DNA from 4 places in the Ruegeria sp. HKCCA5763 genome. Region 1 is predicted to be linked to each of the others. Evidence: riboswitches for the same ligand, from Rfam matches in the RefSeq annotation. Region 1 holds a riboswitch; each other region holds the start of a gene.

Region 1 (7,870 bases):
CCACCTGTACATCATTTCAACTTTCTATCGCGGTAAAACCTCGATGGTTCAGGTTCTGACCGCAGAAATCGCGGCCCCTTGTCGGCTGGCTATTGTCGGACGACGTTCTGAGGTTCAGGAATTTGCCACGAAATACGGTTTGACCGTTCTTCCTGATCTGGACATTTTTGTTGAAGAGTTCGCCCCCACCAATGCCGGCGTGGCCGAAGTGGTTATCACCCCGGACAGCAAACTGATCGGGAAATGCCCGCGTGAGCTTTTGTTCCGCAAGACTTATGGCATGTCGCTGCTTGCCATTCACCGAGGGGAAGAAACGCTCAGCCACGTTGAGACTGAAGATCACGAATCCACTCAGATAGGGCTTGAAAAGTTCCATGCCGGGGACATGCTTGTTGCGCATACCCGTTGGGACAACCTTATGCGGATCACGCGCGATCCCGATTTCGTTGTGGTGACAACCGATTTTCCACAGGATGAACTGAGGCCGCAGAAGGTCGGGTGGGCCCTTGCCTTTTTTGCCATTTCATTGTCCCTAATCCTGTTCACGGACGTGCGCCTTTCGCTGTGTCTTCTGACCGGGGCAGCCGGAATGATGTTGACCCGCGTGCTTAGCGTGGATGAGGCCTATCGTGCCGTTGGATGGAACACCGTCTTCCTGCTCGCCTGCCTCATACCTTTGGGACAGGCCGTGCAGAACACCGGCACAGCCGCATGGATCGCACAGCAAATCATGGTCATTCTTGACGGCTGGCCACTTTGGTCGCTTCAAGCAGGCATTGCCGTTCTGGCAACAGCGTTTTCATTGGTCATGTCGAACGTTGGCGCCACCGTTCTGCTCGTACCACTGGCCGTATCAATTGCCGTGGCTGCAGGAGGCAACCCAGCAGTCTTTGCACTCACAGTCGCCATATCAACCTCGAACAGCTTCATCATCCCGACCCATCAGGTCAACGCACTGATCATGGGTCCGGCCGGGTACAAGGTCATGGATTTCGTACGCTCGGGCGGCATTATGACTGCTTTGTTCCTGATCGTTTCGTTGGTGATGATCAACGTCCTGTACTAGCGTAGCAATCGGGGCCGGATTTATGGGCTGACCAACCCCGACTGCCAATGACACCTCACTGGAAAGCCCAGGCTGGACCTTTACGCCGGACCTCGCCCTTGCGGAACAACCTCGTACCCTGGCTCTTCCGGTTCATCATCTTCCATCTCCGGCGGGAAACCGGGGGCTGTGATGTCCAGGCCTGTCGCCTCTTCCAGTCGTTTGATGATATTCGGCGACAGCTCGCGATCCCCATACCGGGCAATGCCATCTTCAAAAATCTTGATCATGACCGGGTTCATTTCCAGAGGCACCCCGGCGCGGTCAGCGACCTCTTGAAACAGACCAATGTCCTTTTTCACCAAGTCCATAGTGAAAGAAATATCGCGCGATCCGTTCAGGATGACCTGACTTTCCGTTTCATGCACAAAGGACGTACCGGACGAGATTTTTATCGCCTCGTATGTTGTGTTCAGATCCATCCCGGCAGCCTTTGCCGTGACCAGCGCTTCGGCGCAGGTGATCAGGTTGGCCGTGGCCAGATAGTTGGTCATCACCTTCAGAACCGAGGCAGAGCCCAATTCACCAGTGTGCAAAACACGCCGCCCCATGGTGGTCAGAAACGGCAGAATTCGCTCAAAAGTCGCACGATCACATCCCGCGAAGATCGAGATATTGCCGGTGGCCGCCCGGTGGCACCCGCCCGAAACCGGGCAGTCCACTGCCGCGCCTCCGCGTTCGATCACCTCGGCCCCCAAACGCTTGACCTCGGCCTCATCGGTTGTCGACATCTCCATCCAGATTTTGCCGGGGCCCACTTCGGGCAGCATCTCTTGCATGACCGCATCTGATGCCGCAGGCGATGGCAAGCAGGTGATGACGGCATCGCAATCGCGCATCAACTGTGCCGGACCTTCGGCTGCCTTTGCGCCAAGGGCGACGAACTCGCCCACCAGATCCGCGTTCAGATCATGCACTATCAGATCAATCCCGTTTCGCAGCAAGGAACCCGAAAGCTTGCCGCCAACGTTTCCCAACCCGATGAATCCTACTTTCATATGTCGCCTCTCCCTGCTGGCTTGTACCCGTCATGCGATCACGGATTTATCTGACCATTCATGCCGCCCAACGACAACCACAGGTCGCTTTTCACACCCACACCCTGATGTTACGCGCAACGCGCTTGACAAGCGGGCCAGCGGTGCCGCATGACCCATTCGTTGGTGTCGGCAAGAGCCGATGAAAAGGGAATGCGTCAACGGATCTTCCGCCAAACGCAGCCGCCCCCGCGACCGTGACCGGAGAGGGTGCCCAATGCCACTGGCCAAGGCCGGGAAGGCGGGACATCCGACAGAGGACCCTGACGTACCAGGTCTCTGACATCCGCAAGCCGGGAGACCTGCCAGCACCCGAAGTTGAAACCGGGCGGGGTGTTCCGGTGTCGGGTCCATGTTGCGACACGTGGCCCGCTTGAAACCCCGTCCCCCGCGAAGAGGATTTGGGGGGATGAGAGACACGACTGAGACCACACCGGTCGAGCTTCTGGTCTGCACGACCTGCCGCCGCGGGCTGCCCGTCGAAAACGATGCGCAACGCCCCGGCACATTGCTGCACCAGGCCTTGGAACAAGCCGAATTGCCCGACGGCATCACCCTGAAACCTGTTGAATGCCTTTCGAACTGCGATCAGGGCTGTTCTATCGTGCTGCGCGGCGGTCCCGATCGCTGGACCTTCGTTTACGAGAACCTGAACGAAGTGGACCATGTCGATGTGATCATCGACGGCGCGACCAAGTATCTGGCTACCGAAGATGGCCTGGTGAAATGGCGCGAACGCCCTGAACATTTCCGCAAAAACTGCGCCTCGCGCATTCCCCCGATTGGAGCCTGACATGTCGAATCTCGAAAAACTTCCCGTCACCGTGATCACCGGCTTTCTGGGCTCGGGAAAAACAACGCTGGTCAAACACCTGATGCAGAACCCTCAGGGCAAACGTCTGGCCGTCGTCGTCAACGAGTTTGGCGATGTGGGCGTGGATGGCGATATCCTGAAATCCTGCGCCATCCCGGATTGCCCTGCGGAAAACATCATGGAGTTGGCAAACGGTTGCATCTGCTGCACCGTCGCGGATGACTTCATCCCGACCATCGAGGCGCTGATGGCGCTGGAACCGCGCCCCGAGCATATCCTGATCGAAACCTCTGGCCTCGCCCTGCCAAAACCGTTGTTGAAGGCGTTCGACTGGCCGGATATCCGCTCAAAGATCACTGTCGATGGCGTGATCGCTCTGGCCGATGCCGAGGCCGTCGCCGCCGGTCGCTTTGCCCCGAATGTCGAAGCTGTGGATGCCCAGCGCCTAGCTGATGACTCGATCGATCACGAAACGCCCCTGTCCGAAGTGTTCGAGGATCAGATCTCGTGCGCCGACATCATCCTGTTGACCAAGCCTGATCTTGCAGGACCCGAAGGTGTGGCCAAGGCCAAAGAGGTGATCGCCGCCGAAGCCCCACGCCCCCTGCCTGTTGTCGAAGTCGCCGAGGGCGTCGTGGATGTCCGCGTTGTACTGGGTCTGGAAGCCGCAGCCGAGGACGACATGGATGCGCGCCCGTCGCACCACGACGGTCACCACGATCATGAACATGACGATTTCGAAAGCATCATCGTCGAGTTGCCGGAACAAACCGACCCAGCCGATCTGGTCGCCAAGATCGAACGTCTGGCGTCAGAGCTGAACATCCTGCGTGTCAAAGGTTATGCCGCCGTTCAGGGCAAACCCATGCGCCTGCTGGTTCAGGCTGTGGGCGCACGTGTCCGTCACCAATATGACCGCCCATGGGGACCGGAGGAAGAGCGCCGTTCGCGTCTGGTCGTTATCGCCGAGCATGACGACATCAAAGAGGCCGAAATCCGCGGAATCCTTGCAGGCGTCACCGAGGCTGCCGAGTAAACCATGCACGTCGTCTTCCGCGAAAGCAACGGGCTCGAGGAAACCGAGACCCCAACCGATCTGGGCCAAAGCCCGGCGGATTTGGTTGTCTTGTCCTTCTCGGACAGCGACCTAGGCGCTTTCGCGGCGGGTTGGCATCGTGGCGGCGGGGCCGAGGGACGAATGCCAACACTTCGATTGGCCAATTTGACCGCCCTCAAACACCCTCTGTCCGTCGACACCTATGTCGAACAAACGTTGGACGGCGCCAAGGGCATTCTGATCCGCCTGATTGGCGGCGTGCCTTACTGGTCCTACGGCTTGCAACAGGTTCTGGCGCTGGCGCATGCTAAGGGCATCGCGCTTGCCGTTCTGCCCGCGGACGGGCGAGAGGATACGCGGCTGGATGACTATTCCACTCTGCCCGTTTCAACGCTGCGCCGTTTGGCCCATCTGTGTGACACCGGTGGTGAGGTCGCAGCGCAAGCCGCATTGGCCCAGATGGCCTTGGCAGCAGGGCTTTATGCCGGGCCGGTGATGGGCGCAAAGACCCTGCCTGAATGCGGCGCATGGTGCCCGGATCGTGGTGTAATCCCAACGGATACCGCGTTCGAAGGCGACGCAAAACGTATCGTCGTCACGTTTTACCGCGCATATCTGACGTCGGCCGACACTGCCCCAGTCGCAGCTCTGATCCGCAGTTTGCGTGCGCGCGGATTTGCGGCAGTGGGCCTGTTCGCACCTTCGCTCAAAGCGCCAACTGCTGCCGATTGGTTGCGCGAGACGCTTGAGGCGTTGACCCCCGCTGCCATCATCAACGCAACGTCCTTTTCGGGCAAAGGCGCGTCGGGCACGTCTCCGCTGGATGCCGCCAATGTGCCGGTGTTTCAGGTCGCTCTGGCCACCTCGCGCCGCAAAGCCTGGGCTGAGGCGGAACGCGGTCTCTCCCCTGCCGACCTTGCCATGCATGTTGTCTTGCCCGAGGTAGACGGGCGGATTTCGGCGGGCATCGCTTCATTCAAGGAACCGGGCAAACGCGATCCTCATCTGGAATACTCCCGCTTTGCCCACCGGGCCGAGGCCGAACGGATCGAAGCCATTATCGACCGGGTATCAGGCTGGCTGCGCCTGAACGACAAACCGAAGGCGGATCAGATCCCAGCGTTGGTGCTGTCGACCTATCCCGGCAAAGACTGGCAGATGGCCCATGCGGTGGGCTTGGACGCGCTGGCATCTGCCGAGGCGATGCTGTCCGATCTCCACAACGAAGGCTATGACACCACGCCAGAAGAGCCGATTGCTGAAACACTGTTGGACGCCCGCATTTCTTGGCCGCTGGAAGAATATTTGCACGCGCTGACCGATCTGCCCGAGCAATTGCAAGCCGACCTTCAAACGGTTTGGGGCAAATGCGAAGACGATCCGGCCTTTGCAGATGGCGCGTTACACTTCACAGCACTGCGCCGTGGTCAAGCTCTGGTCGCGTTGCAACCCGAACGCGGTACATCGGAACTGCGCGATGACGATTATCACGACCTGTCGCGCACGCCACGTCACAGCTATGTCGCCTTTTATCTGTGGTTGCGCAAAGGTCTTGGTGCTGACGCGCTGATCCATATCGGTGCGCATGGCACTCTGGAGTGGTTGCCGGGTAAGTCTGTGGCCCTGTCTGCCGATTGCTGGCCCGAAGCGCTGATCCGCGACCTGCCAGTGATCTACCCCTTTATCGTCAACGACCCCGGCGAAGCCGCGCAGGCCAAGCGTCGGATCGGAGCCGTCACGCTGGGCCATATCCCACCACCAATGAAGGAAAGCGGGACGCCGGACCGGATGGTGCGGTTGGAGTCGCTGCTGGATGAGTTCTCTAACGCAGACGGGTTAGACCCCAAGCGCCGCGACCGTTTGCAAGAAGATATCCGTGACGAAGCGCAGGCCATCGGGCTGGAAAACGATCTTGGCCTCGATCAAGCCACCTGCACATCCGAGGCGATCACCCGGATCGACCGCTTTGTCTGTGACATCAAGGAAAGCCAATTCGGCGACGGGCTACATATCTTTGGTCGCGTGCCCGAAGTGACAGGCAATTTCGACCCAACGGCTTCGGCCCATGCCGAACGAAGTGCTCTGATCGACGCGCTCGCGGGCAAACGGATCGAGGCTGGCCCATCCGGCTCTCCGTATCGTGGGCGGTCGGACGTGCTGCCGACAGGGCGGAACCTTTATACAACCGACCCACGCTCGGTCCCAACCCGCGCAGCATATGCGCAGGGCGTCAAACTGGCTGAAGAGCTTGTGCGCCGTCATCTGCAAGAAGAAGGCGATTACCCCAAAGGGCTGATTGTTGACCTGTGGGGCTCAGCCACCATGCGTACTGCGGGCGAAGAATTCGCCATGGCGCTGCATCTTCTGGGTGTAAAGCCTGTTTGGGACAAAGGTTCAGAGCGTGTATCTGGCATCGAGGTGCTTCCGATCACGGATCTCAGTCGCCCGCGACTGGACGTGACGTTGCGCGTGTCGGGCCTGTTCCGTGATGTGTTCCCGACTCTTTCGGCGCTGTACGGTCAGGCCGTTCGTGCGCTGTCTGCGCGCGACGAAGCGCCGGACTGGAACCCCTATGCAGGCCTGGCCCCTACGGCCCGCGTCTACGGCCCGGCGCCCGGCAGTTATGGCGTCAACATGACCCAATTGTCCGAAGTCTACACCGACGAAGCGCGCGTCCAGGCGGGCGAGGCTTGGCTGGAAGCCAGTTCTTTCGCGCTGGAAGGCGAACACATCGCACAGGACAAAGACGGTATCACCCAGCGCGTGGCCAATGCTGACAGCTTTGTTCACCTGCAGGATCTGACCGAGACCGATCTGCTGCTGGCCAACGACTACGCTACGCATGAGGCCGGATTTGCGGCAGCCAAGAAGGTCACCGGCGGCAGCGCGCAGCTTTACCATCTGGACAACACCAACCCCGAAAACCCGCGCGCCCGAACCCTGCCGGAAGAGATCAGCCGCGTCGTTCACGCTCGCGCCGCAAATCCCGGCTGGATCGCAGGGATGCAGCGGCATGGGTTCCGGGGCGCGGCTGAAATCGCGGCGACGCTGGATCACATGGCGTCCTTCGCGCATCTGTCCGGGACAGTCGCGCCGCACCTGTTCGACCTTTACCACGATGCCACATTGGGCAACGAAGAGGTGGACACTTTCCTGCAAGAGGCCAATCCCCTGGCCCATCAAGCGATGCAGGACCGGTTCCGCGCTTTGCTGGAGGCCGGGCTTTGGAACACTCGCCGAAACTCGATCCGGGCGGATCTGGAGGGCCTGACATGAGCGCTCCTATCGTTCAGGGTTGGTGCCCCGGCGCCCACCGCCCGATGATGTCCGGCGACGGATTGGTCGTGCGGGTCCGGCCCCGGCTGGCACGCCTGACGGCTGATCAGGCGCTGGGTCTGTGCGACCTTGCAGATCGGTTTGGCAACGGGTCGATCGATTTGACCAACCGCGCCAATCTGCAACTGCGCGGCGTGGAGGACTATGACCATCAGCCGCTGCTCAAGGAGCTTGCAGCGCTGAACCTTCTAGATGCAGAACCCGGCATCGAGGTGCGACGCAATATTCTGGTCACTCCGCTGTATCAGGCCGATGATTTGACTGCGCGCCTAACGCAGGAATTGATCGACCGGTTGGCGGAGCTGCCTGCCCTTCCCGCCAAGTTCGGCTTTGCCATCGACACCGGACCCGCGCGGCTTTTGAACGCGGATTCAGCAGATATTCGTCTGGAAACAAGCGTTGACGGCCTGATCCTGCGCGCCGATGGCTGCGAAACGGGGCGACCTGTGACCGAGGTCGATGCCATCGATCATGTCATCGCGTTGGCCAGTTGGTTTTCAAAGACATACACGTCCGAAACT
Region 2 (7,870 bases), on a different contig from region 1:
GGGCCAGAAACAGGATAACATCGGCGGTTTCGAACCTTTTAAGCAAGTCCACAGGCAGATGCGGAGTGTCAGGGTTGAACCCCACATCAACCGTTTCGACGGACAGGCCCATGGACTTGGCAACACGCGAGACGATTTCGACACTGTCCGCGTCGAAATACCCGTACTCTGGCGGTTCGTAGACGATCAGCAGCCGGTCTCCGGCCGTTGCATGGGCACAGTTTGCCAACAGGTTTTGCGCGCCACGTTCCGGCGTGATGTCCGACATTCGCGTCTCCCATAGGATCGAATTGGTCAAGGTTACGCCAGGGGCTTGCAGCCAATCTATTTGAAAGTATTAATGAGTGACATTAGAGTTACTAATATGATCTTGAACTTGCCCTATTCCGCACTAAGAGCGTTCGAGGCCGTCGTCCGACATTCGGGGTTTTCACCCGCTGCTACCGAATTGGGCGTCAGCCAGAGCGCTGTCAGTCAGCATGTGCGCAGCCTTGAGGAATGGTTGGGGCGCGAGCTTTTGGTGCGGGGCGCACGTCAGTCGCGCCCAACCCGTGAAGGAGAGTTGTTGGCCCTTGCGATCTCGGAAGGACTGGGGCGCATCTCGGATGTATGCGCACAACTCAGGGATAAAACACGCTCGGATCGGACAATCGTTATCTCATGTCTGCCGGGTTTTGCGTTCAACTGGTTGTTTCCACGACTTTTACGCTTTGACATGGCCCACCCGAACCTGTCGATATCGATAGCAACCGATACCGGACAATTCCCGTTTTCCGGTGCGGATGCGGATATCGGAATTCGCTATGGCTTGGGCGATTTTCCGGGCTGTCAGGTCGATTTACTTATGACAGAGCAGCTGTTTCCGGTTTGCGCGCCGTCGTTGTTGCCGGACCTTCGCAAGGTCGATGACCTCGCACGTCACACGATGTTGGTGGACGAGAATCTACATCACAGAGCGGCGAGCCCCACATGGGAATTCTGGGCGCGGCGCTGTGGCCTGACCTTGCCAGCCGCGCTGCGGACACGGCGACTGGGGCAGTCAAACATGGTTGTTCAGGCGGCGATTGAAGGATTAGGTGTGGCACTGGGGCGCGAGCCTTTGGTCATTGACATGATGGCAGACGGGCGTTTGGTCCGACCCTTTGCGGAAATGACCCAATCGCCGTTGTCTTATTGGCTGGTCCGACCGCACGAAACCAAGGGTAGCGAAAAGGTTGCCGAATTCTTGAGCTGGATTCATTCCGAGGTTGCTGCGCAACCTGACATCCCTCCGCCGGCTTCAGTTTGAAATTAGTCAGGCTTATACAACCCATTACTACTCTGACATGGCATGGCGGCGTTTGGGCGCCCATACTTTAGCAAGCCAAATGATGGATTGGCGGGCAATCGATGTTTCTGAGAAATTGCTGGTAAGTTGTGGCCTTGAGAAAAAATATCGGGCGCGTGCTGAAGGCCGAAACGTTTCTGGCTAAGAACATCGTTTTCTTCCGGCAGGAAGATGGCACCCCGGTGTCGTTTCCGAGCGATTGCGACCGGCTTCAGCATTACGAGATGTGCCTGCCTGCTATCGCGCTGAACAGATCCGTTTACGCGCCTGTTGGAACCGGTGGCTATGGCAACCCCCATTCGACAAGATCTAAGTCAATATCTCGTACAATTTCATGACGCCGTTTGACGAGGACCGAACCCGGTACTTTTGGTTTCAGCACCGAAACACAGACCCCGATAACGCAGAGGTTTTAAAGTTCATGAATGACGCATGCGGATGGCGTTTCTCGAAGACAAAGGGGTGTTGGAGCAGGTGCATCTGGGTATTAAGCACGCCAAGACACCCTATATTGATCTTGGTCTGGATAAGGGCGCAAAACTGTTCCGCAAAGCACTGGACAGCGCTATCGAAGCTGAAACGACATCCATGGGCACCACTGCGCGGGCTTACCGGCCTTTTCCGTATACCGTTTCGCCTGATGAGGGGCAGGGGGCCGATGTGTTGACCAATCGTCGGCAAAGCGCAGCAGTTCAAAATCCCGCGGCGACAAGTCTACCGTTTCTCAATTCAAGCGTGTCCGGGGCCAATGCCTGACGGAAGGATGGCGCATGGCTGACCAGTAAAATGGCCTGTGGCAAACCCTGTAGTATCTCCAGCAGGCGGGCTTCGTTCTGGATATCGAGCGCATTTGTTGGTTCGTCCAATAACAGTGCCCGGGGTTCCATCGCCAATACGGTGGCAAGGGTCACAAGACGCTTTTCGCCCCCCGACAATTTATGTGTTATGCGATCACGCAAGTGCATCAAGTCTAGATCAGAGAGAACTCTGTCGACGATGGCGAGAGCGTCGTCCTTGTTGCGCCCTAGATTGAGAGGCCCAAACGCGATGTCTTCTGCCACAGTGGGGCAAAACAGCTGATCGTCAGGGTCTTGAAACACCAGTCCGATCTCGCGGCGAACCTCGTGAAAATCGGCCTCGGTGCGCCGATCTTTTCCAAGGGCGATCACACTACCCGAGGTTGGCTTTTGCAAACCAAGCGCAATTCCAAACAGGGTGGATTTCCCTGCTCCGTTAGGTCCTGCAATCGACAAGCGTTGCCCTGGTTCAAGCGTAAGCGAGGCGCCGTCCAGTACGGGTGCTTGACCGGGATAGGCGAAATGAATGTCTTCCAGCTTGAGGATCGTCATGCGAAATCCAGACAAAGAAGCCCAATGCACACTATGCATAGAGTCGCCGCAAACACGTAGTCGCGCAGGGTCAGGTTAAATTCCTGCAGCAAGAGAAGCCGTCCAGAGAACCCTCGGCATTTCATCGCTGCTAAGATTCGCTCGGACCGTTCGATGGCGCGGACCAACATCATGCCAACCAGATAGCCAAAGCTGCGATACGTGTGCCAATTAGTGCCCGGTCGAAACCCACGGACCTTCATCGCCGCGCGCAGGCGCATATATTCCTCGCGTAAAACTTCGATGTAGCGAATGGTAAACATCAGAAGGTGGACGAGTGCTTCGGGACAGCGCAGTTTATGCAACGCGTGGCCAAGCGTAACCGGTTCCATCGTTCCAACCAGAACCATCAGGGACAATATGACGGCGTTAGCTGTCAACGCAATCTCAGTGGCTTTCCAAAGGCCTTGCCAACTGGCCGGAAACCCAAACAAGTTGAACATCGCATCCCCGGGCGTGGTAAATGGCAAAAGTACCAACATGAAGATGATAAAGCTGTCCATCATCGCCATACGTTTGAGCGTTCGGCGAATGGGCAGGCGAGACATCAGCAGCACTCCGATAGAAACAGCCAATGCCGCAATCAGCCCTGGAATGGTGCTGAGCGAGACCGTGACAATGGAAAAAACACTCGCCACCACGATCCGCATCCGAGGATCCAAGCCTTGGATCACCCAAAAGGATGCACCCGTACCAGTCTCGGCCAATGTCTTGGCCTGGGGTTCCAGGGCGTGGGCCATCAGGAGGTCATCTTCTTGCGTGCGGCGATGTAAAAGCCGATTCCGAACAAACCAATAATGTAACCGATGCCACCCAGGATCGTTTGCAGATCATTGTGTTCACGATAGGAGGCAATCTCGCGTCGCAGCGGGCGGGTTTCGTCTCGGACCGCCTGAGCAATTGCGGCGCGTTCTTCGTTCGTCAATGATGCGACAGTCACCTGCGTCCCACCTTCCTTAGGGGCAATCATTGCGGCAGTTTCGACCACGTCAGCTTCAACACCCATTATCGCCGCGACATCGGCAGCAGGCATGGTGACTTCTGCCACATGCCCCGCGCCCAAGTCTGCTTTGAACGTGTGTTCTACCGGGTTGGTCGGGGTGTAAAGGAAGAAACCATCTGTATCGGTCAGTGTTCGTCCCAACTCAGCACCATCGGGCCCGTACACGATGACTTTTTGGTTTTGCGCCATATCGCCGTTTGAAAAGCCCAATTCGCCTTCGATTGCATCGCCTGCAGGAAAGACCCCTGCGATAACTTTGTGGGCCAGCGCAGGAAGCGGCATCAGTGACAACGCAATAACAACGAGCAGTTGCCTCATGCCGATGCGCCTTTATAAAAGAGTTCTGGTTTAACCTGACGAGCCAGTAAAATGGCGAACCCGGTCAGAACCGCTTCGACGGCCATGACAGGGACGTGAGCAAATAACACAAGCTTCGCAGCCGGCAGGAATTCGTCGCCCGACAGCGCCAGCGATACTGCGACAAAAGCCGTCGTAGCTGCGATTGAGAAAGCGCCGCCTATGCCGCCCCAAACTGCTCCTTGAACAGGCGTGCCCTTGGCGATCAGACGACCGAAGATTATCCATGTAAGCACCGCCGGAAGGGCGATGTTGACTGTGTTGATCCCAAGCACTGTCAGTCCTCCAAAGCCGAAGAACACAGCCTGAAGCAGCAAGCCAACAAAAAGCGCCGGAAAGGCCGCCCAGCCGAGCAAAAGCCCGGCCAGACCGTTCAGGATCAAATGCACAGAGGACGGGCCGATCGGAACATGGATCAGTGAGGCGACAAAAAAGCTGGCTGACAACACCCCGGCAGTGGGAATGCGATCCAGGTCCAGCGATTTCAGCCCCATGGCGATCCCGCCTGCTGCCGCGATTGCGCCGCCAATCACAACAGGGTTCGAAAGGGCTCCGTCCACAATATGCATATGGGTTACTCCAGATCCCAGGCGCGGATCCAGATCACAGCGTCCTGACTTAGTTCTTTGCCTTCATGTTCAGTCTTCGGGCCCGAACCCAACGCTGCGAAACCCCAGTAGCCTGCTTTTGGCACGCCAAAGGTGAAATAGCCGTTTTCGTCCGAAATTGCGACCAGTGCGCCGCCTGGCAGTGGGGAAGCAGTTGCGTTTTTTGCGCCGTTTCCGGCCAAGTCGGGTTCCGCGGCCATGTATTCGATTTCAATCTCTACGCCAGCCACTGGGTTGCCCTCGCTCAATACACGTCCCGTGAAGGTCGAGCCAGCGATGATGTTATAGGGCTTGTTCAGCGGCAGTATTTCGGTAGCCAAACCTTGCGGCTGGTCCCAGTCGGTGGGCAGCTCGTTTCGGTTCAGATATGCCTTGGTGACCTGCTGGATATAGATATCCTCAGATTCCTCGTAATAAGGCGCAGGTACCGTTACCACGACGTAATCGCCAGAACGTTTCACTGGAACCGAGCCCAAAAAGGCCTTGGCCGTGTTCTCGGGGCCTTCGAACGTGGTTTCTTCCAACGTACCCAACAAATCGGTCTTTTCGCCGTTGTGGATCACATAAAATTCTTCTGGCTTTTCCAGGGTCATCACGTGCCCGGCTTCAAACGGATGCCAGAAGACCAACTTGACCGGAACGTCACCAGGACGATCAATCATGGTATCTTCGGTGTATTCCAGCAGGAAATGAGCCTGAGCCATCGCAGGCAATGCAATGGCAGCTGTTGCCGCCAACAAAAAGTGTTTCACAAACAAGTCCTTCTCACGTCGCGCCTTCCCCGGCACGCATTGGTTTTTGACATTGGGGAATGCGAAACCATTTGCTCAAATAGGCAAACAGTTTCGGCGCACACCCCGTCGCCGACGATCAACGCCCATTCCGAGGGCGCATGTTCGGCAGGTCTCCTGACTTGCGGGTCAAAACGCTTGGCTGGCCTTCCCGGGCATATCCCAGTGGCACGATCAGCCGCGCTCGCCGCTTACAGTTGCGGGGGCAGTTGCAGAATTGGCGAAGAAAAAGCCGCACTGCATTCCCTATTGCCTCCGGGTGAGTCCCCGGAACCGAACATGGCGCGTTGATGGCAGAAAAACTTGTACACGGTCAACTCTCGTTTGCGGCATCGCTTAGGGCAATACCGAATTTCAATAAGGTGTTTCTGCCGTGTAGTTGCGGCTCGGTGCATAGAGGTGATCAGTGTCACTGTCTGACAATCAGTGCGGTGACCTCAGATTTGATGCCGAAGCATAAGTATCCCGGCTTGTGAAACCAGAAATTTACAATACGCACAAAAATTGGACTTTTCCATTGCCGAAACCGGTTTCGGAAACGCAAAATGATGGAATGACAGCGAATCTCAACACGCGACAGCGACAAATCCGATCCCGGCGCGCCTCGGCGACTGGACGGGTGAAGCTTGATGAACTGGCCGATCAACTCGGCCTTTCGAAAAGCACGGTGTCGCGGGCATTGAATGGGTATTCCGACATCTCAGAATCAACGCGAAAGCGGGTTGAGGTGACGGCGCGCAAGATGGGGTATCGCCCGCTCAGCCACGCTCAGGCCATCCGAACGGGGCGCGTGCGTGCCATTGCAATGGTCATCAACAGTGAAGAACCGGATCGGCACAATCCGTTTTTCCAAGACTTTCTGGCAGGGGCTTGTGAAGCTGCCAGTGCGTCTGACTGGACGATGACAATTTCGACCGCGAAGTCGAAACAGGACATGCTGAACATGCTGGGCCGTTTGGTTGAAGAACGTAAGGCCGACGGATTTATACTGCCGCGAGCCGAAGTCGATGATGCGCGCGTTGGATACCTGAAGGACTTGCAGGTGCCGTTCATCCTTTATGGGCGGACTGGCTATGGTCAGGTCGGGTTTCAGGACGATACGTCGTGGTTTGATATTTCCGGCGAAACAGCCATGAGCGACGCGGTCGAACGTCTGGCCCGTTTTGGTCACAGCCGTATCGGGTTTGTCGGCAGTGATCCAAAGTTCAACTACAGCCACCTGCGTCGGGATGGCTATGTCGACGGGCTTAGGGACGCAGGATTGCCAGTTGATCCCGAATTGATACGCGAAGGGGCCCGCACCCGCGAAGAAGGGGCCGCTGAAGCGCGCGCTTTATTGCGTCTTCCTGTCCCGCCGACCGCGATTGTATTTGCGACAGACCAAGCGGCACTGGGAAGCTACTCTGTCTGCGCAGAATTTGGCCTTGAGATCGGGCGCGATGTCTCGGTTCTTGGATATGACGGGGTCCCGGAATGCCAATACGCCAGCCCCGGGCTAACGACGTTCAGCGTCGACTCTAAACGGGCAGGTGAACGCCTTGCTACGATGCTGATACGTCAGACCCGAGGAGAAGAACCCGCAACTTTGCGCGAACTCAGTCAGGCGGTGCTGATTGAACGCGACTCTGACGGACCGCCGCTGCTGACCTCGAACGAGTTGGCGAAAAAAATCAAACGATCCATGGAAGACAATCGGGGAGGAAACCGACCATGAAACTTACACCAAAAGCAGCCAAGCTGATGCTCGGCTCTTCGTTGGCAATGGCGCTGACGGCAATGTCGGTACAGGCGGACACGATCCGTTTCTGGACGACCGAAGAGCAGCCCGAGCGTCTGGCGAAACAACAGGAAATGGCCGACCAGTTCAAGGCGCAGACCGGCACGACCGTTGAGGTGATCCCTGTCACAGAAACAGATTTGGGCACCCGCGCGACAGCAGCTTTTGCCGCAGGTGACTTGCCAGATGTGGTCTACCACCCGTTGCAGTACGCCCTGCCGTGGGCCGAAGCTGGCATTCTGGACACCGAAGCTGCGACCGAAGTGATCGAAGAACTGGGCGCTGATACTTTCGCTCCGGGTGCTTTGGGCATGGCTGCGTTCAATGGTGAAACCGCCTCGGTTCCGGTGGATGGCTGGACGCAAATGGTTGTGTACCGGAAGGACCTTTTTGAAGAGGCCGGTCTGGAAGCGCCCGACAGTTTTGCAGATATTCAGGCCGCACTTGAGGCGCTGCACAACCCGCCAGAAATGTATGGCTTTGTCTCGGCCACAAAAGTTGACGAGAACTTCATGAGCCAGGTGCTGGAGCATGTATTCCTGGCAAACGGCGTCAGCCCGGTTGGCCCCGATGGCTTCCAGCCGCTTGATGAGGCCAAGACCACCGAGGTTTTGGATTT
Region 3 (7,870 bases), on a different contig from region 1:
ATCATCTTGGCCATGTCGCCCAGACCGCCAAGCCCGCCGAGTCCTTTCAGCATAGGTATTCTCCTGTGTCTCTGTTTGGTCTCTAGATACGGCCCGTCGAAGCGCGGCACAAGGGTTGTCCCGCCGGTCGGAGAGGTCTTTCAAACCACGCGGACGTCGTGCAAGCCGTCTGTCTCGGTAACCGAGCAGCAGATCGATTTCAGGGTTCTTGGATGGTCGTAGTCCCAGGGACGACCGCGATGCATTGTTGCGCGCTCGTCCCAGATCAATACATCGCCGACGGACCAATGGTGCGAATAGACGTATTCGGGCTGCGTGCAAAACGCGATGGCTTCGTCCAGTAGGGACTGACTTTGTTCATGCCCCATGCCTTCGATGGCAAAGGCGTGCGAGGCGATGAACAGGGCTTCTTCTCCGGTTACCGGGTTCGGCCAAATCGCGCGCCATGGGCGATCTGGCCATCGCGTCATTTTTGGCAGCGCAGCGAGGTCGGCTGAAATTTTTGAACGGGAATGCGACAACCGGTGCCAGATGATGGCGTCCCTAAGAACGGATTTCAGACGATCTGGCATATGCGCCCAAGCGGCGCGGGTCGATGCGATCTCGGTTTCGCCGCCGGATGGCGGGACGACTTTTGCCGTCAGAATATTGATCAGCGCCGGCGTCGGCAGGAACGTGCTGTCTGTGTGCCACAACATGTTGGCCTGCAAATCCAACAGACGCAGATCGTCTTTCGCACGCAGCCCATCCTTGGTTTTGTTTGTCAGTTCGGGAAGCTGAAACTCAACATCGCGACCCGCTGCCATGGCTTCACGGTTTTCCAATGGCCCAAAAAGTTCGGCAAGGCGAATGTGGTCCGCATCAGATATCGATTGGGCCGGAAACAAAAGCACAGAGCGGGTTTCGAATGCGCGCCGGATTTCCGGAAAGTAACGCTGTTTGGTAACGTCGCGCAAATCTAGGTCGTGAACGACCAATCCGAAACGTGGGTGCAGTGGTGATGTTCGCATGAAATCCCTCCCTGGCATCATGGAAGGGTGTACCTGTTTGAAGGGTCGATCTGCTTCGTTTGCGACACGGGATCGAGCGCTTTCGGGTCAGTCTTCTTCGAACGGGTCCCACTCATCTTCAACTTCAGGAAGCGCTTCGGTCTCGACCTGGGCGGCGCGTTGTTCCGGCGTCTCGATCTTTGTGATCTTTGCCTTGGGGAATTGCGCCAGCACCGCCTGAACCAGAGGATGCTTTTCAGCTTCGGCCTTCAAGGCCAGCTCGGCCTCATCTCGCACTTCGGCAATTGTCGGCGTATCCCCGTTCGAGACGATCGAGACAGCCCACCGGTTTCCGGTCCAGCGTTGCAGGGCAGAGCCCAGCCGGGGCGCAAGGTCTGTCGTTGCATTCGTGGCTGGGGTGAACTCGATCCGACCGGGCTGATAAGACACAAGTCGCACGCCGTTTTCCACTTCAACCAGAAGCTTCACGTCGCGGTTGGCGCGGATCAGTTCGACCACGTGCTCAAAGGTCGGGTACCGGGCCAGGGCCGTCTGAGCATCCTGTGCCAATGCGGCAACCGGCGCGCCGCTTGAACCACGTGGGGCCGAGGCGTATGTGGATGCGGGGGTGGCGCTGGCCTGCGCGGGTGTTGCACCCTGCCGAGACATCAAGGTGCCGCCGCTAGGTCCACCTGCCGGAGGCGGCGGGGCGTCCTGCAGCCGTTTGACCAGTTCTTCAGGGCTGGGCAGATCAGCAACATGGGTCAGGCGGATAACGGCCATCTCAGCGGCCATCATGGCATTGGGCGCGGCCGAGACTTCTTCGAGCGCTTTCAGCAACATCTGCCACATCCGGGTCAGAACGCGCATCGGCAGGGCCTCTGCCATGTGTTGGCCACGGCTCCGTTCGTCCGGAGAAACGGTTGGGTCTTCGGCGGCGTCTGGCGTGATCTTCACGACGGACACCCAATGTGTGATCTCAGCCAGATCGCGCAAGACAGCCAATGGGTCAGCACCTTCTGCGTATTGGCCGCTGAGTTCTGTCAGTGCGCCTGCGGCGTCGCCCCGCAGGATCATGTCCATGAGGTCCAGAACGCGGCCACGGTCCGCAAGGCCCAGCATTGCGCGAACCTGTTCGGCAGTGGTTTCACCCGCCCCGTGCGATATCGCCTGGTCCAGCAGCGAGGTTGCATCCCTTGCAGACCCTTCCGCGGAGCGCGTGATCAGCGCCAGCGCATCTTCTGCGATCTCAGCGCCTTCCGCTGACGCGATCTTTTGCAGAAGGCCGATCATATCCTCGGGTTCGATCCGGCGCAGGTCAAAGCGCTGGCAGCGGGACAGAACTGTGACCGGCACCTTGCGGATTTCAGTGGTTGCAAAGATGAACTTCACATGCTCGGGCGGTTCCTCAAGCGTCTTGAGCAGCGCGTTGAAAGCGCTGGTCGAAAGCATGTGGACCTCATCGATGATGTATATCTTGTAACGCGCGCTGGCGGCGCGATAGCGGACACTGTCGATAATCTCGCGAATATCGTTCACGCCAGTTCGGCTGGCGGCGTCCATCTCCATCACATCGACGTGGCGGCCTTCCATGATCGCCACGCAGTGTTCGCATTGGCCGCAAGGTTCGGTCGTCGGGCCGCCATTACCGTCGGGCCCGATACAGTTCATACCCTTGGCGATGATCCGTGCGGTGGTGGTTTTTCCGGTGCCGCGAATGCCGGTCATGATGAAAGCCTGCGCAATCCGGTCCGCTTCGAACGCGTTTTTCAGGGTGCGCACCATGGCATCCTGACCCACCAGATCGGCAAAGGTTTCCGGGCGATATTTGCGGGCGAGAACCTGATAGGCGGGGCTGGGCGTGTCGGTCATGTTTTCTCGGTCGGATTCGGTGCTTCGGCTCAGCGTAGTGGTCGCTGCCTTCCGCGTCCACTGCGAGGCGCGATGATTTTTGATTTAGATTCTGACCGGATTCGCACTAAGCTGGTCCAACAAAATTTATGGTGCATTTTCGTTAAGAGTTCTTGGTGGAGGACACTGGTTTATGTCGCAACTGGTTATCTATGCCCTGCAAGTCGCGGGGGGTACACTTGCCCTGACATCGATGCCCGGACGGGGCGGGGATTATGAAAGGGATCTGGATACGATTGCCGCATGGAAGCCGGGGCTGGTTGTTTCAATGACAACGGACGTCGAGATGCTCCAAAACGGGGCGCAGGAATTCGGCAGCGATATCCAAAGCCGCGCCAGCCGGTGGGTGCATCTGCCGATCGAAGACTTTGGCGCCCCTACGCCTGCAGTTGAAGAGGCGTGGCCCTCGATCAGCGCGGCCGCCCGGCATGCTTTGACGGGTGGAGGGCGGGTACTGGTGCATTGTCGGGGCGGCTGCGGCAGGTCGGGAATGGTTGTTCTGCGGCTGATGGTCGAATGCGGCGAACAGCCAGACAAAGCCCTGGAGCGTTTGCGGGCGCTGCGTCCTTGTGCCGTGGAAACAGACGCCCAATTGGCCTGGGCAGCACAGAATTTTCAGGCTCAAGTCGTATAGTCTTAGGCCGAAATCTGTTCAGGCGCGTGCACGGGTTTGCGAGGCCGCAGCTTTGCAACCTCGATCATCGCGCAGGGTGGGTCTGTAATGATGCCGGATGGCAAGGCGCTGAACGTGTTTCCAAAGATCAGATCGGCGTAAGCGTTCAGGTCCTGCGGCTCTGCTTCAGGCTGTGTATCGCAAAAGATGCGAATTCTGTCTGATTGCGCTCGGAAAGTTGCGTGGCATCCTTGCGTGCAATGTGACAATTCACTGCCACCTTCAAACTCGAACCCGTCGCTTGTGGCGGCTGTGGCCTGCTTCATCGCCTCGGAAATTGAGCGTGCCAGCCGCGCCAGGGCAGGGCAGGTTTTGCCCGTCCGCTGACACACCGTTGCACTGTATTCATGCGTCTTCGTCTTCCAGATCATCCTGCGCCCTCCGCGCGTGGTGGGCAGGAGAGTTGGGTCAGGTGGGACGGCAACGTGCTGTCAGGACCTGCCCGGACACCCCGCCCGAGTTTCGGTTTCAGTTCCGATGGCAGGTCTCCTGACTTGCGGGTCATGGCTTTGCCGACCTTCCCAGCCCTAGGGGCCAGTGGTGTTTTGGCATCGCTCACCGCTTACAGTTGCGGGGGCAGTCGCGGATTTGGTTTGCGCCCGGATGACCAGACTGAACCGCACCGTGTTCCCTTTTCATCCCGACCCCTTGTGGGGGACAGGAACCATCACACAATCGCTAGCGTCTGATCCGGTTCCGAGTCAAGCTGATCTTTTACCCCGACGTGTGGTCATGCTGGATGGGGGGAACGTTCCTCTTTAGTGTTTAAAATATTGAAGCCAAGCAATTCAGTTTTTCAGTGCAGGGTCAGGGATCATGTTGGACGCAGAGCAGACGGTGTTGGCTGAAGATTTCCTTTTCCCATCCGGGTCCACGACCCTTGCAGCACGGTTGTACCGACCGCTGTCAGAGCCTGAAACCGTGGTTGTGCTGAATAGTGCAACGGGTGTGCCGCGCGACTATTATCGCCACTTCGCACAGTGGCTAGCGGCCGAGCGGGGTATGGCGTGTCTGACCTATGACTACCGGGATTTCGGGCATTCTCTGACCGGCCGTATGAAGGATGCGCGTGCAACAATGGCGGATTGGGCTTTGATCGACATGCCAGCGGCGCGGGCGGAAATGCGCAGGCGTTATCCTGATGCGCAGCAATGGACCATTGGTCATTCCGTTGGTGCGATGCTGGGGCCTGTTCAGCCCGACATCGACCAAATCGATCGGATGATTTGCGTGTGTTCGGGGCTCGTAACCCTCAGTGATCACCCATGGCCTTACCGTGGATTGGCCGGTGTTTTCTGGTATGGACACGCACCGGTACTGGTCAAAGCACTTGGCTATCTGCCGGGAAATGCGATCGGGTTTGGTGCGGACTTGCCGGGCTCGGTCTACTGGCAATGGCGCGAATGGTGCACGGCTCCTTTGAATTATGTACCTGAAATCGGACAAAACCTTCCTGAGGCGCGTTGGGACGGCTCCGGTAGACCCGTGGATTTGTTCACTTTCGAGGACGACCAGATGGTCCCGCCCGAAGCTGTCTGGCGGCTTGCCGACCTTTATGGCGCCGAGGCTAAGCGGCACCTGCTTAGGTCTGATGACTTCGGATTGTCAGAGATTGGCCATATCGGAGCTTTTGCTCGGCGTAATGCGGCAGTTTGGCCGAGCCTGATCGCGTGATCAGGCTCGACTTTTGAATTACCGAGTATTTTTCGCTTAACGCCCTTTATGCAGTTTTCGATCCTTCATGACACCCCGCACCATCTTACCGAACGCTTTGTCCCGTGCCCGGGATTGGGCGACGGTTTCCGAGTTGCGCTGATCTTCGCGCCGAAGCTTTCGCCATCGATCCAAGCGGGCAGGGTCAAGCACGCCTTGTTTGATCGCCCGCTGTACAGCACAGCCTGGTTCGGATTCGTGCTGACAATCTGAAAAACGGCAGTTCAGGCCAAGTTCGGCGAGGTCCGAGAACACCTCGTCGATACCGTCCTGAGCTTCAAGCAGACGCAATGCGCGCATTCCAGGCGTATCAATCAGCCAGCCGCCGTTGCGCATCCGGTGTAACGCGCGCGCCGTGGTTGTGTGCCGACCGCGAGCGTCGTTCTCGCGAATACCTGACGTCGCCAAATCCTGATCGGTCAAGCCGTTGGACAATGTCGTCTTGCCAACGCCTGACGACCCAACCAGTGCTCCGGTCTGGCCTTTGGGGCACCAGGATAAGACCTTTTCCAATTCCGTTAGGTCTAGCGCGTTGATCGCCAGAACTGTCAGAAACGGGTCCAGAGCCTGCACCTGTTCCGAGAAACGATTGGGGTCATCCGATTGGTCAGCCTTTGTCAGGACAACAACCGGGTAACATCCTGCCTGATGTGCAAGTGCCAGATAACGCTCTAGCCGGGGCAGGTTGAAATCAGCGTTGCACGAACTGACGATGAACAGCACATCGACATTGGCAGCGATCAGTTGCGTCGCAGCGCCTGTACCGGCGGCGCGCCGGTGCAACAGGCTGCGCCGGTCGAGTAGATGTTGCACGCGATTGTCGTCGTCCGTGAGAACCCAGTCTCCGACGGCATAGCTGCCGGTCGATTGATCAAGGGTCAGCAATGGAGATTCGCCCTGCGGATTCAGCCCGATCAGGCGGTCCCTATGAACGGAAGCGATGCGAAAAGGCGTGCACGAAGGATGAGCCGCGTGTTGCGCGGCAAAGTGAGAGGACCATCCAAGGTCCGAAAGTGAAGAATTCATTGGTCTGCCTGTTGTCAGAAACAGCAATCCCAACGGATGGCGATCGCGCATCCCCGGGTCATGTGTTCAGGCAGTCAGCAAGTAGTGTGAGATCAGAACCGCGCTGCCCGAAGGGTTTTTGTTACAATCATAAAGCCCTCCTGTGGCTAAGGTTCATGAAGTGAGAGGTTGGACATCGACCCAAGCGGGGCTCGTTGTGGCTGCTTCCTTCCGGACCTGACCAGGTTGGCGAGGCGCTCGCCCGCGCCAACCTCTCGAGTCTGGATATAGGGAAGGTGTGGGCAAAAGACAACCCGTCAGAATGTCAGGCGAATACGTTCGAACCCATTGGAATCTGATTCCAGCAGTCTGGCTTTGAACGGGCGCAATTCGTTAATGTGTTTTAACGCACCCGGACCGGTTCGAAGCACGGATTGTGTACCTGTTTGGGGTGCCAGCACAAAAGGATAAGGTTGCTGCGCGATTGGATCAGGCGGAAGGCGATCGGACAGGTAATCCCGCACCAAATCCTTGATGTCCAGCGACGGCAGATTGATGCGTTGGGCCGTGGAAGCGGCGGGGAAATGCCCACCACCGCTGACGCGGTAATTGTTGCTGGCCAGCACTAATCTCTGTTCAGGAAGAACCGGCTGGCCTGCGTATTTCAGGTCGCGAATCCGTCTGTTAGCAGGATCGATCATGCGCCCCTCGGCGTTGAAGCGCGCTGGTTGCGACGGATCAATTTTATAGGTCAGGCCAAAGATGACGTCGAAATTGTACCCGGCGCGTTTGGGGTTGATCAGATCCGTTTCGACATCACAGGCAAGCTGGTTGAACATGCTTGCCGACATTTCAAGCCAGTCCAGCACATCTGCGCCGCTGATCTGGATGGCACGCAATTCGTTGGGAAACGGATACAGATCCGCAACATGGCGCAGGCATATTTCTCCTGCCGGAACATCCGTAAAGTGCCTGGGGCCTGCGCGGCCGCCGCTTTTACCGGGAGCCACGACTGACAAAAGCGGTAATTCGCCCGGGGCGGATCCATGCAGGAAAGGACGCAGAGCTGCAGCCTGTGCCGCGGCAACCAGGGCCAGCCCGCGATCTGGTGCGCAGAAGCTGAAATAGCTGTGCATGGTGTCAGCCACGTGCGCCACAGGTTTGGCCACTGCGCGACGGGTTTGACGATGGGCATTGGCAACAAGGCGCACCAAGTCATCGTCTTCATCGACCTCAGCGCCATTTTCACAGACAGGGTGCAGTTCAACGTGGCAATCCGTAACGCTGAACCCGGCATCTGGCCGAGGTGTAACAACCAGATCGATTACGCCAAGATACGACCCCGCGGAACCGGCCATGACAACCGGTGTTTCATGTATCAACCCTTTTTCCTGATCGAGATACGAGGCGTCGCCGTGGCCGCCGCCTGGAAAGGTCAAGTGAGTGTGCCCGGCGACAATTGCGTCGATTCCATCTATAGCTGCCAGGGGGATGACGGCGTTTTCCATGCCTTCAGAAGCATCCGCCGGACCCAGGCCTGAATGGGCCAACATCACTATCAGATCACACCCTTGATTGC
Region 4 (7,870 bases), on a different contig from region 1:
GACAGGGCGATCCATGGTCATCGGTCATGTGATCCCCAGTTCGTCGCAGCATGAAATGGTGAACCCCATCTTTGGCGACTTTGTTGCCGGTGCCGCGCGGAAATATGCGGAATATGGCTACGACTTGATGTTTACCAACGCCGACGACACTTCGATCGAAGAAGCCTATCGCAGTCTTTTTCAGCGGGGTGCGGTCGATGGCGTTGTCCTGCAGGGGCCGAAAGTAAATGAGCCTCGGATCGCTGTTCTGAAACGCATGGGCGTGCCGTTCATCGTGCATGGGCGTTCGACTGGCGTAGATACGCCTTACGACTGGATCGACGTGAACAACAAAAGCTCGTTTCTACGGGCGACGCGGTTTTTGATTGATTTGGGTCATCGCCGGATCGCCTTGATCAATGGCCTGGAAGATATGGATTTCGCACAGCGCCGACGCGCCGGGTATCTGGAAGCGCTCAAGCAAGCTGGCCTTGCCGCCGATCCCGAACTGATGCGCAGCGCAGAGATGACGGAAGTGTATGGCCATCACGAATCGCGAGGTATGTTGCAGCTTGAGAATCCGCCAACCGCCATATTGGCGTCCTCGATGATTTCCGCCATAGGAGTAAGGCGTGCCTTGGATGAAGCGGGCTTGAAGATGGGGCGCGATGTTTCGGTCATAGCGCATGACGACGACTTGTCTTATCTGAAGAACGGTCAAGACGTTCCTATTTTCACTGCAACCCGATCATCCGTCCGTCACGCCGGGGAAATGGCGGCAGAGATGTTAATTGAACGGATCAAGTTCCCCGATGATGCGGCCAAATCCAAATTGCTGGAGGCTGAACTGGTTGTCGGACGCTCAACTGGCCCTGTGCCCAACAGGACGTAACAAAGAATGAAATACACTCGCTCTGACTTCCCAAAAGACTTCCTTTTCGGGGTCGCAACCTCAGCTTATCAGATCGAAGGGCATGCACAGGGTGGTGCCGGGCAAACACACTGGGATACGTTTGCGGCCTCACCTGGAAACGTGGTTCGTGGAGAAAATGGCGATCTCGCCTGTGATCATTTGAACCGGTTCGAACAGGATTTCGATCTGGTGCGCGAGGCGGGGTTTGACTGCTATCGGTTCTCAACCAGTTGGGCGCGGGTGATGCCGGAAGGTCGCGGGCAGGTAAATCAGGCCGGTTTGGATTACTATGATCGACTTGCCGACGCGTTGCTGGAACGCGGAATACGGCCCTGCGTAACCTTGTATCATTGGGAGCTGCCCTCGGCCCTGGCGGACCAGGGGGGGTGGCGCAATCGCGACATTGCAGGATGGTTTGCAGACTTCACCGAGGTCATCATGGGCCGCATCGGGGACAGGATGTACAGTGCCGCACCGATCAACGAGCCATGGTGTGTCAGCTGGCTAAGCCATTTCGAAGGTCATCACGCCCCGGGCCTGCGCGACATCCGCGCAACGGCCCGCGCGATGCATCACGTTTTGCTGGCGCATGGTCGCGCCATTCAGGCCATGCGTAGTCTTGGGATGAGCAATCTGGGCGCGGTGTTCAACCTCGAATGGGCAGACCCGGCCGATGACAGCGTCGAGGCGCGGCTTGCTGCGGACCGGTATGATGCGATTTACAATCGGTTCTTTCTTGGTGGCGTCTTCAAGAAACAGTACCCCAAACTGGTGTTGGATGGGCTTGAGCCACACTTGCCATCTGGTTGGCAGGACGATTTTGAAACGATTGGGACTCAGGTCGATTGGTGCGGGTTGAACTACTACACCCGAAAGTTGATTGCCCCGAGCGATACCGCGTGGCCCAGTTTGACCGATGTTCCCGGACCACTGCCAAAAACGCAGATGGGGTGGGAAATTGACCCTTCCGCCCTGACCCGATTTCTTATTCGAGCACAGAAGGACTATACGGGCGGGCTACCAATCTATATCACCGAAAACGGAATGGCGAGCGCAGAGCGCGTGCGGGATGAGGACCGTATCGAATATCTTGATACACACCTTGCAGCCGTGCTGGACGCTTTGGCACAAGGTGTTCCGGTTAAAGGCTATTTTGTCTGGTCTCTGCTGGACAATTACGAATGGGCCTTCGGGTACGAGAAAAGGTTTGGACTGGTGGACGTGGATTTTGAAACTCTGGAAAGAACGCCCAAAGCGTCGTTCGCGGCGCTGAAATCCGCCCTTTCAGAGGGGCAGAACGTCTCTCTTCCGTTAGCGCAACCATCTGGTTCTGTGCATGAACACTGGAATTTGGTTGCAGACATTGGCGGAACAAACACCCGTCTTGGCGTTGTGACAAATGGCGAGCTAACGGACCTGCGCAAGCACCCTACGGGCACATTGGACGATCTGCTGAACGCATTTCACTCTCTGCGAGATGAGGTTGGCACAAATCCTCAGGCGGTCGTTGCTGCTGGGGCTGGTCCTGTAAGAAACGGAGTCATCCGTCTTACAAACGCTAATCTGGACTTGTCCGAGGTTGAACTGGCGCAGGCGACCGGGGCGGAGCATACTTTTGTTATTAATGACTTCACAGCGGCAGCTTGGTCAGTTGCTGACGTCAAACAGAACGAAGTTTCGGTTTTGCAAGGTCAGGCGAAACCGCCTGTGGGCACGCGTTTGGTGGTTGGCCCCGGCACTGGGCTTGGTGTCGGAGCTTTGTTGTTTTCTGAAGGGCATTATCACACGGTTTCCGGCGAAGGCGGCCACGTGGGACTGTATCCGCGTCACCGCGACGAGGTAGAGATCTTTGAAGCAGCCCGCCGAATTGCACCTGAATGCTTTTTCGGGAACAGCCTGGCTCTGGAAGCGGAAATGTTCCTCAGCGGAACGGGCTTGCCCATCCTGTATCAAGCCGTTGGATTGGCGGCTGGAAACGCACAGCCTTCATTGCGCTCTGCCAAAGAGATTTTGGCCGAAGCCCGCGATGCCTCGGACCCCATCGCAGTCAAAACAGCGCAGATGTTCACCACGCATCTGGGCGCACTTATGGGCGACATGGCAGTTACTCTGATGCCTGCCGGTGGGGTATTTCTTGTGGGCGGCGTCGCCGAGAAAAACCGTTGGCTCTTTGATCAGGACTTTAAGGATGCGTTCAACGGCGGTGGACGTTTTAGTGAGTTGCGAAAGTCATTGAACCTGTACGTCTCAGAACAAGCCGAATTTGGCATCATTGGTGCAAACAACTTTTGCAAGAACGCCCTCAAGCGTTAAGCGACGTGCCCCACAAGAACTCCAGGAAAGGACTGTCGAATGATCTTGTGTTGCGGGGAAGCCCTGATTGATATGATCGCCGAGCCGACAGTTTTCGGTGCGCACGGCTTTGTTCCGCATACCGGCGGGGCGATCCTGAATACAGCAGTCGCCATGGGGCGTCTAGGCGTATCTGTGGGGATGCTGACGGGCATTTCAACGGACATGTTCGGCCAGCAGTTGATCACCGCATTAAACGCCAGTCACGTTGATACATCGCATGTGATCGTCTCGGATCGCCCCAGCACACTTGCCTTTGTTCAACTTCAAGATGGGCACGCAACCTACAGCTTTGTCGATGAAAACACGGCTGGGCGTATGTTGACGCCGGAAGATATGCCAGATCAGCTTCCAGCAGTCTCTGCTTTGTATCTAGGGGGTATTAGTGTGGCGTGTGAGCCCTGCGCGGATGCCTACGCGTCATTGTTGAAGCGTCATGGTGGCGAACGTGCGGTGATGCTGGATCCGAACATCCGTCCGGGCTTCATCGAGGATCAGGCCCGGTTTCGAACACGCCTGAACCACATGATCGCGCAATCCGATATCGTCAAAGTTTCCGACGAGGATCTGGACTGGATCATTCCCGGTACCGAGCCCGAGTCGGCGAAAGCCGCGTTGTTGTTGCAGGCCGGGCCAACGGCCCTGATAGTGACCCGGGGCGGTGATGGCGCACATGGGTATCTGGCAGATGGATCAAAGGTTTCGGTGCCGGTGAAACAGGTGCAGGTCGTAGACACGATCGGTGCCGGCGATACGTTCAATGCTGGTGTGCTCACCGCACTCAGCCGTGCTGAGAAACTGACCAAACAAGGCGTGCGAAACCTGACCCCAGAAGCGTTGCGCGCGGCCATGGAACTGGGAGCCGAAGTCGCCGCTGTAACCGTATCCCGTGCCGGGGCCGAGCCGCCCTGGGCGCATGAGCTTTAATTCTTGGAAAAACCAATGAAACGATCCGAAATTAACCGCATCAAGTCCGAAGCGCAGGCTTTCATACAATCCTTTGGAGCCGTGTTACCACCTTTTGCCGATTGGTCGCCCGATCAGATGCGAAGTCCTGTAGCTGAAACGATCCGCAGTCGGGGGCTGGGCTGGGACATCACCGATTACGCTCAGGGTCGGTTTGACGAACTCGGCCTGTTCCTCTTCACTCTGCGCAATGGTGAGGTGAATGATCTGAAATCAGGTCGCGGGATGTTGTATGCGGAAAAATTGCTGATCTCGAAAGATAAACAACTGTCTCCGATGCATCGTCACATCGTAAAGGCCGAGGACATCATCAATCGCGGCGGGGGTGATCTGGTGCTGGAGATTTACGCATCTGACCCTGACGGGGGCATCGACCGGAACACGCCAGTGACGGTACCCAGCGATGCCTGCCCTGTTACGTTGCAACCAGGTGAGCATTTGCGGCTGAAACCGGGGCAAAGCGTGACCCTTATGCCGGGTGTCTGGCACGCATTCTGGGCAGAACACGGCGATTGCCTTATTGGAGAGGTTTCGACTGTGAATGATGACCGTACGGATAATGTCTTCGAAGATTCCATCCCTCGGTTTTCACAGATCGAAGAAGACGCTGCGCCGGACTTCTTGTTGGTTTCCGACTATTGATATCAACCAGGCTAGAACCGGCCAACGTGAATGTGAGCCGCGCCCAGATGTTTTGGATCGGCTCGACTGCTTCTCCTTCTTGACAAGTCCAGCACCGCCAGCCTAGCTGAGTTGGATGGTTCCGAAAGGGATGAAAATGGGAATACGGTGCGGCGCTGTATTGCGCCAAGTCCGTGACTGCCCCCGCAACTGTAAGCGGAGAGCGACGCCACTGCGCCACTGACCCCGAAAGGGTTGGGAAGGTGGGCCAAGCTTTGACCCGCAAGTCAGGAGACCTGCCATCCGATGTTTAACCAACCCGGGGCGGGGCGTCCTGGAAGGAGGCTTTGATGGCACGGTTTTCGCGTGTTTCCATTTTTGGCACCTTCTGTCCGCGCTTGGTTTCAAGCAGAGCGGACAATGCAACAGGTGACTGATAGCTTTATCCTCAACCCCAATACCTATTGTGCTGTGGCCTCGCGAAAAGATCGCGATTCTCAAAATAGTAATGTTATAACATTGTATTGTAGTTTGATCAGCGGTAACCGGTGCGCACAATGACGAAAACTGCAGATCATTTCCTACTTGTATGCACGACATGCACAGGCGCGATGTCCACCGATCAAGTGAGTGGCGCATTGGCGCGAAAACTGCCCGAAGGGTTTGCAATCCGGGAGGTCGCGTGCATGGCGGGCTGCGACCGGCCAACCACCGTCGGTTTTCAGGCACCGGGCAAGGCGCAGTATTTGTTTGGTGACATCGTTTCGGAACAGGATCTGGATGCAGTGGTGGAATTCGCCGGGCAATATCAGCTCAGTTCCGATGGTTGGACAAACGCAACTGACCGCCCGCTAACACTGTTCACCAAAACCTTGTCGCGCATGCCTGCCTTGCCATCGCAGAGGCCGTCATGAGTTTCCTGGCTGTCGAAAACCTAGAATATTATGCCTTGAACGGTGATGTGCTGCTTCAGGATGTGTCCTTTGGCTTGGAAGAAGGATCAATTCTGGCGATTGCGGGACCGAATGGGGCTGGGAAGACTACGCTGCTCAAGCTGCTTTGCGGAATCGAACGTATTGCGCTGGGTGATGTGCAGATAAAAGGTCAAAGCCTGCGCACCTTGTCGGCCCATGAACGCGCGCGGACGATCGCTGTGGTTGGCCAACAGGAAATGCCGGATAGTCGGTTGCGATTGCACGACTATGTTGCACTTGGCCAAATTCCGATCAAGGCTGACAAGTCCGCGTCTGAGCACAGGGAAGATCTTGACCGGGTTTTGGAAACAACGGGTTTAATGCACCTTTCCCGCAAACCTATGGGTCAGCTATCGGGGGGTGAGAGGCAACGGGCGCATATCGCACGTGCGCTGGCTCAAAACCCGTCTCTGTTGTTTCTGGACGAGCCGACCAATCACCTAGACCCGGATGCCAAGGGGCACATGTTGTCTTTGGTCGCTGAATTGGGCGTGACGGTTGTCATGATCGTCCACGATCTGGTCATGATCCCGGAATTTGCCACTCATGTGGCGTTAATGAAATCAACACGTCTGACAGGGTTTGGCCCTGTCAACGATGTTCTGACAACGGATCGTGTCCGCGACACGTTTGGAGTGGATTATCTGTGTTTCCAGCATGAGGGCCGCATGATCCCTGCTCTGGATATTCGAAAACGTAAACTGTCATCATAACAGGAGCTTACAATGATGCAGAAACTCTGGCCTGTGGCTGTGTTCACTGGCCTGGCAAGCGGCGCAGCCGCGGATGCCATTACAGTGGACAATTGCGGCGAGCCACTGGTTTTTGAAACAACGCCAGAACGGCTCGTTGTTCACGACATGAACATGACTGACATGGCGTTTGCTTTGGGTCTGCAAGACAAGATCGTCGGCCTGACCGGCATCACAGGCTGGTACAAGACCAGCCCGGATTTTGATGCACAGCGCGGCGACATCCCCGAGTTGGCTCCGAAATATCCTACAGTTGAAAACCTTGTCTCTGTCGAACCCGATATGTTTTTCGCTGGTTGGTATTACGGAATGCAGCCAGGTGGCGAAGTGACCCCAGACACGCTGGAACCCTTTGGCATCAAGACCATGGTCTTGACCGAAAGCTGCGTGCACCTGAACAAAGACCGCCCCGAAGCCAGCATGGATCTGCTGTTTGACGACGTCCTGCGTTTGGGCCAGGTGATGGGTGTCGAGGCTAAGGCGGAAGACCTTGTCTTGGGCTGGAAAGTCCAGTTGGATGCCCTTGAGGCAAAAACCGCCGATCTGGATAAACCTCGTGTTTTCCTGCTGGACGGGCCGGCAGATGCGCCTTTTACCGCAGGTAAATTCGCCATCCCGGACGCCATGATTGCCGCTGCGGGGGGTGTAAACGTCACACATGACATGGATACCAGCTGGGGTCGCACCTCTTGGGAAACCGTGGCAGCCGCAAACCCGGAATTCCTGGTGCTACTGGACTATCAAACAGGAAATGGTGCAGAAGATACCTTCCAGTTTCTGAAAGATCATCCTGTCATGTCACAAACCGATGCAGTCAAGAACGCGCGCTGGATCGGCCTGCGTTACGAGGAATTGACACCCGGACCGGCAAATATTGAAGCCATTGAAAAGATGGCCAATGCGATGCATCCGGAGACCAACTGACATGGTCCATTTGGGCCGATCGATCTTGCTGGGGGCGGTCATTCTGACCGCCCTTTTGCTGCTGTCTACGATCTATGGCACAACCTCGATCCCAATGGCCGAGGTCTTTACCGCCATTGGCTTGGGGACCGGCCTGACAGAAGGTGAAATGTCCCCGGTGCATCGGATCGTTTTCGACCTTCGCCTCCCCCGAGCCTTGTTCGCCGCTGTGATCGGCGCAGGGCTGGGCGTAGTTGGCGTGGTTTTGCAAACAACCACGCGCAACGATCTGGCCGATCCGTTCCTTTTTGGCCTGTCCTCGGGGGCGGCGGCTGGGGCCGTTCTTGTCATAACGGTCACTGGCGATGTGCTGGGGGTCTGGACCCTGCCTTTGGCGGCGTTTTGCGGGG

What was found. A riboswitch is a leader RNA that binds a small molecule or an ion and turns the genes downstream of it on or off. The one in region 1 is predicted to bind cobalamin.
Region 2: linked by a shared signal. The riboswitch ahead of GOV89_RS11605 (DUF4198 domain-containing protein) and the one ahead of GOV89_RS11535 (DUF1636 domain-containing protein) in region 1 are both predicted to bind cobalamin.
Region 3: linked by a shared signal. The riboswitch ahead of GOV89_RS16680 (hypothetical protein) and the one ahead of GOV89_RS11535 (DUF1636 domain-containing protein) in region 1 are both predicted to bind cobalamin.
Region 4: linked by a shared signal. The riboswitch ahead of GOV89_RS12375 (DUF1636 domain-containing protein) and the one ahead of GOV89_RS11535 (DUF1636 domain-containing protein) in region 1 are both predicted to bind cobalamin.

The regions. Positions count from the first base shown of each region.
Region 1 covers NZ_WQGF01000005.1:297,794-305,663, reverse strand. The annotation lists gene GOV89_RS11545 (SLC13 family permease) at 1-1,066, shown strand, start outside; partial or broken gene GOV89_RS11540 (NAD(P)-dependent oxidoreductase) at 1,147-2,124, opposite strand; cobalamin riboswitch at 2,250-2,467, shown strand; gene GOV89_RS11535 (DUF1636 domain-containing protein) at 2,552-2,935, shown strand; gene cobW (cobalamin biosynthesis protein CobW) at 2,937-3,992, shown strand; gene cobN (cobaltochelatase subunit CobN) at 3,996-7,289, shown strand; gene GOV89_RS11520 (cobalamin biosynthesis protein CobG) at 7,286-7,870, shown strand, end outside.
Region 2 covers NZ_WQGF01000006.1:3,750-11,619, forward strand. The annotation lists gene GOV89_RS11570 (hypothetical protein) at 1-268, opposite strand, end outside; gene GOV89_RS11575 (LysR substrate-binding domain-containing protein) at 365-1,288, shown strand; gene GOV89_RS22665 (hypothetical protein) at 1,766-2,083, shown strand; gene GOV89_RS11585 (energy-coupling factor ABC transporter ATP-binding protein) at 2,020-2,676, opposite strand; gene cbiQ (cobalt ECF transporter T component CbiQ) at 2,673-3,455, opposite strand; gene GOV89_RS11595 (cobalt ABC transporter permease) at 3,455-4,036, opposite strand; gene cbiM (cobalt transporter CbiM) at 4,033-4,644, opposite strand; gene GOV89_RS11605 (DUF4198 domain-containing protein) at 4,650-5,435, opposite strand; cobalamin riboswitch at 5,564-5,767, opposite strand; gene GOV89_RS11610 (LacI family DNA-binding transcriptional regulator) at 6,028-7,188, shown strand; gene GOV89_RS11615 (ABC transporter substrate-binding protein) at 7,185-7,870, shown strand, end outside.
Region 3 covers NZ_WQGF01000010.1:48,113-55,982, reverse strand. The annotation lists gene GOV89_RS16700 (YbaB/EbfC family nucleoid-associated protein) at 1-53, opposite strand, end outside; gene GOV89_RS16695 (TauD/TfdA family dioxygenase) at 141-1,010, opposite strand; gene GOV89_RS16690 (DNA polymerase III subunit gamma/tau) at 1,098-2,861, opposite strand; gene GOV89_RS16685 (protein-tyrosine phosphatase family protein) at 3,034-3,534, shown strand; gene GOV89_RS16680 (hypothetical protein) at 3,537-3,944, opposite strand; cobalamin riboswitch at 4,035-4,257, opposite strand; gene GOV89_RS16675 (hypothetical protein) at 4,390-5,247, shown strand; gene rsgA (ribosome small subunit-dependent GTPase A) at 5,284-6,312, opposite strand; RNA gene ffs (signal recognition particle sRNA small type) at 6,471-6,569, opposite strand; gene GOV89_RS16660 (bifunctional 2',3'-cyclic-nucleotide 2'-phosphodiesterase/3'-nucleotidase) at 6,609-7,870, opposite strand, start outside.
Region 4 covers NZ_WQGF01000006.1:190,057-197,926, forward strand. The annotation lists gene GOV89_RS12355 (LacI family DNA-binding transcriptional regulator) at 1-871, shown strand, start outside; partial or broken gene GOV89_RS22845 (GH1 family beta-glucosidase) at 878-2,179, shown strand; gene GOV89_RS22850 (ROK family protein) at 2,225-3,205, shown strand; gene GOV89_RS12365 (carbohydrate kinase) at 3,245-4,171, shown strand; gene GOV89_RS12370 (D-lyxose/D-mannose family sugar isomerase) at 4,187-4,852, shown strand; cobalamin riboswitch at 4,952-5,150, shown strand; gene GOV89_RS12375 (DUF1636 domain-containing protein) at 5,389-5,745, shown strand; gene GOV89_RS12380 (ABC transporter ATP-binding protein) at 5,742-6,518, shown strand; gene GOV89_RS12385 (ABC transporter substrate-binding protein) at 6,531-7,481, shown strand; gene GOV89_RS12390 (iron ABC transporter permease) at 7,483-7,870, shown strand, end outside.